Regions from separate parts of the Bradyrhizobium sp. IC4060 genome, predicted to be linked through region 1. Evidence: predicted binding sites of a transcription regulator. Region 1 holds the regulator's gene; the other holds the start of a gene.
What was found. The regulator PhoB, encoded in region 1, activates phosphate uptake and scavenging genes when phosphate is short. The targets are predictions, from matches to a motif close to TGTCATNNANCTGTCAT.
Positions count from the first base shown of each region.

Region 1 (5,632 bases):
GCCGCCGCCCGGATCGACCGAGGGCGGCCTGCGCAACGCCATCGTCGGTTCGTTGATCATGACCGTGATCGGCGTCGGCATCGGCGCGCCGCTCGGCCTGTTCGCCGGCACCTATCTCGCCGAGTACGGCCGCAACGACAAGCTGACCTCGGTGATCCGCTTCATCAACGACATTCTCCTGTCGGCACCCTCGATCATCATCGGCCTCTTCATCTATGGCGCGGTGGTGGTGCCGATGCGCGGCTTCTCGGCGATTGCGGGCGCGCTGGCGCTTGCCGTCATCGTGATCCCGGTCGTCGTGCGCACCACCGAAGACATGCTACTGCTGGTGCCGAATCCGTTGCGCGAAGCTGCCAGCGCGCTCGGCCTGCCGCGCTCGCTGGTGATCAAGCGTATCGCCTATCGTGCCGCGCGCTCCGGCCTCATCACCGGCGTGCTGCTGGCGACCGCCCGCGTCGCCGGCGAGACCGCGCCGCTGTTGTTCACGGCACTGTCGAACCAGTTCTTCAGCCTCGGCCTGAACAAGACGATGGCGAACCTGCCTGTCACCATCAACAACTTCGTGCAGAGCCCCTACGAGTATTGGAAGCAACTCGCCTGGAGCGGCGCGCTGTTGATCACCCTGACCGTGCTTGCCCTTAACATTGGCGCGCGCATCCTTGGCGCCGAGAGGACTGCAAAATGAGTGAAATGTCTGTTTCCGTCAGCGCGCCGACCGTTCATCCCGGCTCGCAGCCCCTGCCCGAGGCGCCCGCCAAGGTCACGGCGCGCAACCTCAACTTCTACTACGGCGACCACCACGCGCTGAAGAACATCAACCTGGCGCTCGGCACCAACCGCGTCACGGCGTTCATCGGCCCGTCCGGCTGCGGCAAGTCCACCCTGCTGCGCATCTTCAACCGGATGTACGACCTCTATCCGGGCCAGCGCGCCGACGGTCAGCTGTTGCTCGACCATACCAACATCCTCGACCCCAAGCTCGACCTCAACCTGCTCCGCGCCCGGGTCGGCATGGTGTTCCAGAAGCCGACGCCGTTCCCGATGACGATCTACGAGAACATCGCCTTCGGCATTCGTCTCTATGAGAAGATCTCCAAGTCCGAGATGGACGACCGCGTCGAGAAGGCACTGCGCGGTGGCGCGCTGTGGAACGAGGTCAAGGACAAGCTCAATGCCTCCGGCCTGTCGCTCTCCGGCGGCCAGCAGCAGCGCCTCTGCATCGCCCGCACCGTCGCGGTGCGGCCCGAGGTGATCCTGTTTGACGAGCCCTGCTCGGCGCTCGACCCGATCTCGACCGCCAAGGTCGAGGAGCTGATCCAGGAATTGTCCGAGAACTACACGATCGCGATCGTCACCCACAACATGCAGCAGGCCGCGCGCGTTTCCGACAAGACCGCCTTCATGTATCTCGGCGAGTTGATCGAGTTCGACGACACCAGCAAGATCTTCACGTCGCCGAGCGATCGGCGCACGCAGGATTACATCACCGGCCGGTTCGGCTGAGGAGACGGAACATGGGTTCTGAACATACCGTAAAGGCTTTCGACAGCGACCTTCAGGAGCTCACCCGCCTGGTCGCCGAGATGGGCGGCATCGCCGAGCGCATGATCGTCGATTCCGTCGACGCGCTGATCCGCCGCGACGTCGCGCTCGGCCAGCGCGTCGTCGCCACCGACGTCGAGCTCGACGCGCTGCAGAAGCGCATCGAGGAGCGCGCCGTGCTCACCATCGCCCGCCGCCAGCCGATGGCCGTCGACCTGCGCGAGATCGTCGGCGCGATGCGCGTTGCGACCGATCTCGAGCGCATCGGCGATCTCGCCAAGAATATGGGCAAGCGCGTCGCGGCGCTGGAGACGGATTTCCATCCGCTCAAGCTGTTCCGCGGCCTGGAGCACATGACCGACCTCGTGCAGCAGCAGGTCAAGTCGGTACTGGACGCCTATGCCGCGCACGACCTGCCGGCGGCGATGGCGGTGTGGAAGGGCGACGAAGAAGTCGACGCCATCTGCACCTCGCTGTTCCGCGAGCTCCTCACCTACATGATGGAGGATCCGCGCAACATCTCGTTCTGCATCCACCTGATGTTCTGTGCCAAGAACATCGAGCGGATCGGCGACCACGCCACCAACATCGCCGAGACCGTGTTCTACATGATCGAGGGCCAGGCGATCACCGACAAGCGGCCGAAGGGCGACATGACGACCTTCGCCACGACGGTGCCGAACACCTGACGACTTAAGGAGCTACGACCACATGGGCGCACGCATTATGGTGGTTGAGGACGAGGAAGCTCTCACCGAGCTTCTTCGCTACAACCTCGAAGGCGACGGCTATGACGTCGAGACGGTGATGCGCGGCGATGACGCCGACACCCGCCTCAAGGAGCACATTCCCGATCTGATCGTGCTCGACTGGATGCTGCCGGGCCTGTCAGGCATCGAGCTGTGCCGGCGGCTTCGGACCCGCCCCGAGACCAAGCAGCTGCCGATCATCATGCTCACCGCGCGCGGCGAGGAGAGCGAACGGGTGCGCGGGCTCGCGACCGGCGCGGATGATTATATCGTCAAGCCGTTCTCGGTGCCGGAGCTGCTTGCGCGCGTGAAGGGCTTGCTCAGGCGCGCGAGCCCCGAGCGCCTCGCCACCGTGCTCGCCTATGGCGATATCGAGCTCGACCGCGACAAGCGCCGCGTGGCGCGCTCGGGCCGGCCGATCGATCTCGGTCCGACCGAATATCGCCTGCTGGAGTTCTTCCTGGAGCATCCCGGCCGCGTGTTCTCGCGCGAGCAGCTGCTCGACAGCGTCTGGGGCCGCGACATCTACATCGACGAGCGCACCGTCGACGTGCATATCGGCCGCCTGCGCAAGCTGCTCAATCTCGGCCGCGAGCAGGACCCGATCCGCACCGTCCGCGGCGCCGGCTACGCGCTGGACGATCGCTTCGCGAAGGCTGAGCAGACGTAAGGCGCCAGCGACAGCTGGTTTGGCGAACTGCGGCGCCGATCTCGGCCGTCATCCCGGGGCGCGCGCAGCGTGAGCCCGGGATCTCAGCGCGAGCGCTTGCGCTCTTCGCGATTAGCCACAGGACGTGGTTTGGCGAAGACTCGGAGTGACCATCTCGCGCAACGATTGCGCCCCGCGGTTACGGATCCCGCATTCGCGGGGATGACACCGAACGATTGGGAGCCGTCATCGTGTGACGGCTGCAGTCTTGGCGATCAAGCTTGGCGATCAAAGCTTGGCGATCAGGGAATTCCGCAAGCTCACCGCGTGCCCGGTTTCGGTGCTGCGCGACGGCGGTCCGCTGCGGGCTGATAGGCCACGCGCGAATGCTGGGCGCAGTAGGGCAGGCCGGAGAGCGCCTTGCCGCCGCAGAAGAAGAAATCCGGGCTCGAGGGATCGCCGACCGGCCAGTGGCAGGTCGCCTCGTTCAATTCCAGCAGCGACAGCCGCTGGCTCATCGGCACCACGTTGTCGTAGGTAACCGGCTCGGCTTCCAACTCGACCTCGAAGGCCTGCGCCAACGCGGTGTTGCCGCGCGCGACGGGGCGGGTCACCCGCATCATATGCTGCGCGGGCCGTGCCTTGCGCGGCCGCGGCGCTGCCGATGAAGGGCTCTTGGCGCGGCCGGACAGGCCGAGCCGGTGCACCTTGCCGATCACGGCATTGCGGGTCACATTGCCGAGCTCCGCCGCGATCTGGCTGGCCGAAAGTCCGGCCTCCCAGAGCTTCTTCAGCTGCTCGACGCGATCATCGGACCAGGTCAAAACCGTCATTGCACCCTTTCCCTCGCTGCGCGCCTGCCATCCTGGGGCCTTCGCAGCGAATGCTTTAGCCTTGAAAAACCCGTGCCGTCAGAATCCCTTAAGGCTCGCCGGGCGCGCTCAAGACGCCCGAACGTTTACGCCGGTACATGAGGACTTCTGGGATCAGAACTGCTGCACGAGATGTCGTATCTGACAGTCCAAACGCTACAATATGGCGTGACTCCCGCGCAAGAGTCCGCCGACTCGCTTCCACATGTTCCGTGGTGAAAAACCCGCAAAATCGGCACCGCAAGACTACGGAATCAGCGTTTCGCGAGGCTTTCCGGGCGGCATTGACACCCGTCTTGCCAGGCATAAGATAGTGCCACGTGCCGCCCTTAAAAGGCGGCACGTTTCGTTTTCCGGGGCCGGTCGATGGTGCGTCGCGCAATGCATGCCTCACACCGTCCGCAACATTCAAGTGACGTCATGACTAACAGCGCAGCGCCGCATTTGCTCCCCGTTTTCGCCAGGGCCGACCTCGGTTTCGAGCGCGGCGAAGGCTGCTGGCTGATCGCGACCAACGGCGATCGCTATCTCGATTTCACCTCGGGTGTCGCGGTGAATGCGCTCGGCCATGTCCATCCCGCGCTGGTCAAGGCGTTGCAGGAGCAGGCGACCAAGCTCTGGCACATGTCGAACCTGTTCCAGAGCCCTGACGGCGAGAAGCTCGCAAGCCGCCTCTGCAATGAGAGCTTTGCGGACTTCGTGTTCTTCTGCAATTCCGGCGCCGAGGCGCTGGAAGGCGTGATCAAGCTGGTGCGCCACCATCACTTCTCCAAGGGGCATCCGGAACGTTACCGCATGATCACCTTCGAGGGTGCCTTCCATGGCCGCACGCTGGCGACGCTCGCCGCCACCGGCTCTGCGAAATATCTCGAGGGCTTCGGTCCGCCGATGGACGGCTTCGATCAGGTGCCGCACGGCGACCTCGACGCCGTGAAGAAGGCGATCGGTCCGCACACCGCCGGCATTCTCATCGAGCCGATCCAGGGCGAGGGTGGCGTTCGTTCTGCACCTCACGCCTTCCTGAGGGCGCTGCGCGAACTCTGTAACGAGCGCGGCCTGTTGCTCGCCTTCGACGAGGTGCAGACCGGCATGGGCCGCACCGGCGAGCTCTTTGCCTACAAGCGCACCGGCGTCACACCGGATGTGATGTCGCTCGCCAAGGCGCTCGGCGGCGGCTTTCCGATCGGTGCGGTGCTGGCGACCGCGGACGCGGCGGCCGGCATGGGGCCCGGCTCGCACGGCTCCACCTTCGGCGGCAATCCGCTCGCGATCTCGGCTGCCAACGCCGTGCTCGATGTCATGCTCAAGCCCGGCTTCTTCGACCACGTGCAGAAGATGTCGCTGCTGCTCAAGCAGAAGCTCGCCTCCGTGATCGATCGTCATCCCGAAATCGTCAGCGAGGTGCGCGGCGAGGGCCTGCTGATCGGTATCAAGGCGGTGGTGCCCTCGGGCGATCTCGTCGCGGCGCTGCGCGCCGAAAAGCTGCTCACCGTCGGGGCCGGCGACAATGTCGTGCGCTTCCTGCCGCCCCTGATCGTCACGGAAGCGGAGATCGAGGACAGCGTCGGCCGGTTAGAGCGCGCCTGCGCTGCGATCTCCTCCAGCCAGACCAAGCGGGCGGCAAGCTGATGAGCACGACGCCCAACAAAGCTCCCAAGCACTTCCTGGATATCAACGAGCTGCCGCTCTCGGAGCTCAAGAGCATGCTCGCCGCCTCTTCGGCGATGAAGGCGAAGCAGAAGGCGCAGCAGCCGGTCAGGCCGCTCGAGGGCAAGACGCTGGCGATGATCTTCGAGCGTCCCTCGACCCGCACCCGCGTC
Region 1 is NZ_JADYVJ010000010.1:185,529-191,160, reverse strand. It holds gene pstA (phosphate ABC transporter permease PstA) at 1-685, shown strand, start outside; gene pstB (phosphate ABC transporter ATP-binding protein PstB) at 682-1,503, shown strand; gene phoU (phosphate signaling complex protein PhoU) at 1,515-2,231, shown strand; gene phoB (phosphate regulon transcriptional regulator PhoB) at 2,254-2,961, shown strand; gene I6F16_RS27890 (GcrA family cell cycle regulator) at 3,261-3,773, opposite strand; gene I6F16_RS27885 (aspartate aminotransferase family protein) at 4,233-5,441, shown strand; gene argF (ornithine carbamoyltransferase) at 5,441-5,632, shown strand, end outside.

Region 2 (5,632 bases), on a different contig from region 1:
GGGTGGAGTTTTTGGTGGAGAACGCTTAGATCAGAGCGTTTTCCAGCGAAGCCTGCCCTCGGACTTGATCCGGGGTGGAAACGATTTGCGTCGAGAAAACGCGTCAAAACTAGAATCAGAGCTCCGTTCCGATCCAATCGGAACGATAAGACTGCAGCACGACGTTAGGCGACCGTCCGCTTGCCGATGATCGCGAAGCGCAGCTTGCCGGAAATCCAGTCGATCGACGATACCGTTATCAGGATTAGGAGGATCAGAAACGATACCTTCTGCCATTCCAGCACCCGGATCTGTTCGGCAAGCTGAAGGCCAATGCCGCCAGCGCCAACGATTCCGATGATCGTCGCCGATCGCGTGTTCGACTCGAAATAGTAGAGCACCTGGCTCAGCAAGACCGGGAATACCTGCGGCAGCAATCCGAACCGGACGCTGTGGAGATGGCTGCCGCCCGATGACCGAACGCCTTCCGCGGGGTTCTTGTCGGCGACCTCGATCGCTTCCGAGAACAGCTTGCCGAACGTTCCGAAATCGCTGCAGATCACGGCCAGGATGCCGGCAAACGGCCCCAGCCCCACGACGCCGACCCAGATCAGTGCCCAGATCAAGGTATCGACTCCACGGATGGTATCGAGGCCACGACGGGTCAATAGGCGGATGATCCGGTTTGCAACCACGTTGCGCGCCGCCAGCAGGGATACCGGCAGCGCGAGCAGCGCGCCACCCAGCGTGCCGAGAAACGCGATCGACACCGTCTCTCCGAGCGCATACAGATATTTCAGGACCTCCGCCCAAGAACCCGGGTTGGGCGGCAACATGAGCTGGACGAATTCGCCCAGCCTGACCATGCCCTGGGAGAGCCGATTAAAGGGAATATCGAGCTGGACGATCCCGAACAGGAACAGCCCGACCGCCCCGCCGACGAGTATTGCGATCCTTCCCCGCTGCCACCAATCGGTCCGGAAGACGTCGGGATACCGTTCGGCAATGCCGGCCCGGTTTTCAAAACTGAAGGAGCTCATCGGGTGCTTCCCTCCAGCCCGAGCAGGCGGTGTCGCAACCGTTCCGTCAGGAAGTCGATCAACATGACGGTAAGGACGATGAGCAGCAGGATGGCGCTGACGTCGGTGAAGTAGAACTTGCGAACCGCCTCGATCAGATCCTGACCGATCCCGCCGGCGCCGACGAAGCCCATCACGGCGGCGCCCCGCACGTTGATCTCGAACCTGAGCAAGGCATAGCTCACGAAGTTCGAGAGGACCTGAGGCAACGCGCCGAACCGAACGACCTGAACCCAGCTGCCCCCGCTTGCCGCCACCCCTTCGACCGGCTTGCTGTCGATGTTCTCGACAACCTCGGCGAATTGCTTGCCCAACGCTCCGGCGGTATGGATTGCAATCGCCAGAACGCCCGGCAGCGGCCCGAGACCAAAGGCCAGCACGAAGATCAGGGCAAACACGATCTCCGGCACGGTCCTGAAAAACTCCAGAACGCGCCGGGTGACGAAAACAGTCGTTCCTGATTTCACGAGATTGGCCGAGGCGAGGAAGCAAAGTGCGAAACCGCACAGCGCACCCGAGAGGGTGCCCATATAGGCGATCAGCAACGTATCCCCGAGAAGCCGTGCCCAGCGCGGCAATCCCCACAGCCAGTCCGCCAAATCGCTCCATGCGGTCGCGAACGAAAATTTGGGTGCGATGCTGACGAAATAGGCCGGGAAGCGCCAGAAGTTCTCGACAAAATTCCCGAGACTGACCTCGCCCATCCAGCCCGCGGCAATGGCAACGGCGATCAGGACGGCGGCACCGAGCCATACGCGGCGGCGCTTGGCGGCAATTGCGGCCGCATAGCGATCGCCAAGCTCACGCAGCCTGGCTTCCGGAAATTCGGGAACTGCTGTTCGCATGGGATGTTCGCGAGAGCCGACGGGCAGATCTTGCGATCTGCCCGACTTGTCCAACCCTTCGTTTCCCTCAGGATTTCTGCTTGCGAATGCTGTCGACAAACTTGGTCAGTTCGATCACGGCGTCATACGCCTTGTGGCCGACCTCGACGTAGGGCAATTGCTTCCCCTCGTAAATCTTGTCGAAAGCCGCCTTGTCCTTCACCGCAATTTCCAGCACTGCTTTCTTGATCGCCGCCTTGAGGTCGTCAGGCAGGCTGCTGAGATAGGCCATCGGCGAGTTCACGATCTGCTCGGACTTCATGATGATCTTGAAATCAGCGGCCTTCGCCATGCCCTTCCGTTCCATCCGGAGCAGGTTCGATTCCTTCTCGTCGTTCCACCAGTTGAACGCCGCGTCGCAGGTGCCCTGGGAAAGCCCGATCACCGCGTTTTCATGGCTCCCCGAATAGACCACCTTGGCGAAGAACTTTTCCGGGTCGATGCCCATCTTGTTCATCGCGAAACGCGGCACGTTGTTGCCGGAAGTCGAATTGGGATCGACGAGGCAGAGGTTCTTGCCTTGCAGGTCCTTAATGTCCTTGTAGCTCGAATCGCTTTTGACATAGAGAACCGAGTAATAGCCTTTGGTGCCGTCGCCGTTCACCTCGATCGCGAACGGTTCGACCTTCGCGCCAATGATGTAGGCACGCGCGTAGGACGCCGGGCCGTACATCGCAATGTGAATGTTTCCTGCACGCTGACCTTCGATCACCGCGGCGTAGTCGTTGGCGATGCGCAGCGTGACCTTGGTTCCAAGCTCGCGGGACAGGTACTCCGTCAGAGGCGTCCAGCGGTTGGTGGTGCCGGAGGCATTCTCGTCGGGGACTTTTGCGAAGATCAACTCAGGATATTTTGCCTTCCAGTCCTGCGCCGCAGCGGCTGAAACTGAAAATGCCAGGGCCGCCGCAGCGGCAACGATCGTACGACGGTCTATCATGACGTCTCCCATTTCAAGGTTATGAAACTGTCGAGTTCCGGCTCTACGACCAGGCTCGATTTAAAGAAGCAGCGATCAGGCCACGGCAACCGTGCGGAGGGCAGGAACTGCCGTGCCGACCGATGCATCCGCGGGCGCAACATCCATGACTTCATTCGCCTCGAGATCGTACAGCTCGCGCGCGATATGATCGGTCAAGGCCGCCGGCGCGCCGTCGAACACCACCCGCCCCGCGGCCATCCCGATCAGGCGGTCGCAATAGCTGCGGGCGAGATCGAGCGAATGCAGGTTGCAGAGCACGGTGATACCGAAATGCTTGTTGATGCGCAGAAGCGCATCCATCACGATCTTGGTGTTGCGGGGATCGAGCGAGGCGATCGGCTCGTCGGCAAGGATAATGTCGGGCTGCTGAACCAGCGCCCGCGCGATCGCCACGCGCTGCTGCTGACCGCCCGAGAGCTGGTCGGCGCGCTGGGCCGCGATGGCAGCCATGTCGAACTGCTCGAGCGCCGACATCGCGATGGCCTTGTCTTCTTCGGGCCAAAGCTGCAGCAGCGACCGCCATGTCGGCACCGTCGACAGCCGCCCCATCAGCACATTGGTGAGGACGTCGAGCCGGCCGACGAGGTTGAACTGCTGAAAAATCATCGCCGACCGCGCACGCCACTGCCGCAGCTCCTTGCCGCGCAGCGCGGTGACGTCGACGCCTTCGAACAGGATGCGGCCTTCGGAGGGCTCGATGAGGCGGTTGATGGACCGCAGCAATGTCGACTTGCCGGCGCCGGATCGCCCGATCACCCCGACGAAGCCGCCAGGGGAAACTTGAAACGAAGCATCGTCCACAGCGGCCTTCGCGCCGAAGCGACACGTCAGGCCTTCAACCACCAGCATCGAGGGGCTCCAGAGTAGCTGGAGCCAACCGCTAACGCCCGTGGTTAACACTTGTGTGACAAGGCTGCTGCAGTGCGGCCATCCTACGCACGTCATCCCCTGTCATCTCATTGTCACGACACCGTCATCCGGCCGCTCGAAGAAAGACGCCCGCCCTCGCACTTCGGATGCAACATGGCCGCCAAAGCTCTTTCGGTTCAGCCGACCGTCGATCCCTCGGCCAAGCTGCATGAGACCAGGCTTGGCGCCTACACCGAAGTCGGCGCGCGCACGATCCTGCATGAAGTCGCGATGGGCGATTATTCCTATGTCGTGAACGATGCGCAGATCACCTACGCCACCATCGGAAAGTTCTGCTCGATCGCGGCGATGACCCGCATCAATCCCGGCAACCATCCGATGCATCGCGCCACTCAGGCGCATTTCACTTACCGATCCAGCGCCTATTTCGAAGGTGAGAGCGACGATCTCGAGTTCTTCGACTGGCGCCGCCGGCATCACGTTCATATCGGCCATGACGTCTGGATCGGCCATGGCGCGATCGTGCTGCCGGGCCGCAACATCGGCACCGGCGCGGTGATCGCCGCCGGCGCGATCGTCACCAAGGACGTGCCGGCCTACAGCATCGTCGCCGGCAATCCGGCCCGCATCGTGCGGCGGCGATTCTCGGAGGAGATCGCCGGACGGCTCGCAAGGCTTGCTTGGTGGGACTGGGATCACGACAAGTTGCGCGAGGCGCTGCCCAATTTCCGCAAGCTCGGGATTGAAGATTTCCTCTCGTCATACGAAGCAAAAGCGAGCTCACTCGCCAATTCTCCTGCCAGCAAACGAAGCGCGGTCGCGTGACAGACATATTCATCGAAGGCGGCCGGGCCCTGATCGGCGCCGAGCTCGTCGAAACCTCCCTTCTCGTCTCCGGAACAGACATTGCAGAGGTCGACGCCTCTCGCGGCCGGGCGCGGCTGGCGCTGGATGCCCGTGACCTGCTGGTGCTGCCCGGCATCGTTGATCTGCATGGCGATGCCTTCGAGCGCCAGATGATGCCGCGCGCCGGCGTCGACTTTCCGATCGACGTCGCGCTCGCCGACAGCGACCGCCAGGCGATCAGCAACGGCATCACTACCGTGTTTCACGCCACAACCTGCTCGTGGGAGCCGGGCCTGCGCAGCGCCGACAATGCGCGCGGTCTGATGGAGGCGATCGAGCGGCAGCGTCCTCAATTCGCCGCCGACACCCGCTTCCACCTGCGGCACGAGACCTTCAATCTCGATGCCGAAGCGGAGATCGCACAGTGGCTCAGCGAGGGCCGCGTCGACCTGTTCGCCTTTAACGATCATATGGACGGCGTCGTTGCCGACATCTCCAACCCACGCAAGCGCAACCGCATGGTGGAGCGCACCGGTCTGTCGAGCGACGAATTCGACCGGCTGGTCGAGCGCGTGGTCTCGCGCGCCGACGAGGTGCCCACCTCGGTGTCACGCCTGGCCGCCGCGGCCCGCACCGCCGAGGTGCGGATGCTCTCGCACGACGATTCGAGCCCGGCGATGCGCCGGGACTTTCGCGAGCTCGGCGCCTTGATCGCGGAGTTTCCGATCAACGAGGAGACGGCGCGCGCAGCGGCCAGCCACGGCGATGCCATCGTCTACGGCGCGCCGAACGTCGTGCGCGGCGGCAGCCACACCGGCTGGACCAGGGCCTCCGACATGATCGCCAAGGGGCTCTGCTCGGTGCTGGCGTCTGACTATTATTATCCCGCGCAGCTGCTCGCCGCGTTCCGCCTGGCCGCCGATGGCGTGGTGCCTCTGGCTCAGGCCTGGGATCTGGTCTCCGCCGGCCCGGCGCGCGCGACCGGCCTCACCGAT
Region 2 is NZ_JADYVJ010000009.1:120,238-125,869, forward strand. It holds gene phnF (phosphonate metabolism transcriptional regulator PhnF) at 1-29, shown strand, start outside; gene phnE (phosphonate ABC transporter, permease protein PhnE) at 165-1,019, opposite strand; gene phnE (phosphonate ABC transporter, permease protein PhnE) at 1,016-1,903, opposite strand; gene phnD (phosphonate ABC transporter substrate-binding protein) at 1,971-2,879, opposite strand; gene phnC (phosphonate ABC transporter ATP-binding protein) at 2,955-3,770, opposite strand; gene I6F16_RS26125 (chloramphenicol acetyltransferase) at 3,945-4,616, shown strand; gene I6F16_RS26130 (alpha-D-ribose 1-methylphosphonate 5-triphosphate diphosphatase) at 4,613-5,632, shown strand, end outside.
Region 2: a site for PhoB is predicted at 3,871-3,887, ahead of phnC (phosphonate ABC transporter ATP-binding protein). Genes of this name have one in related genera too.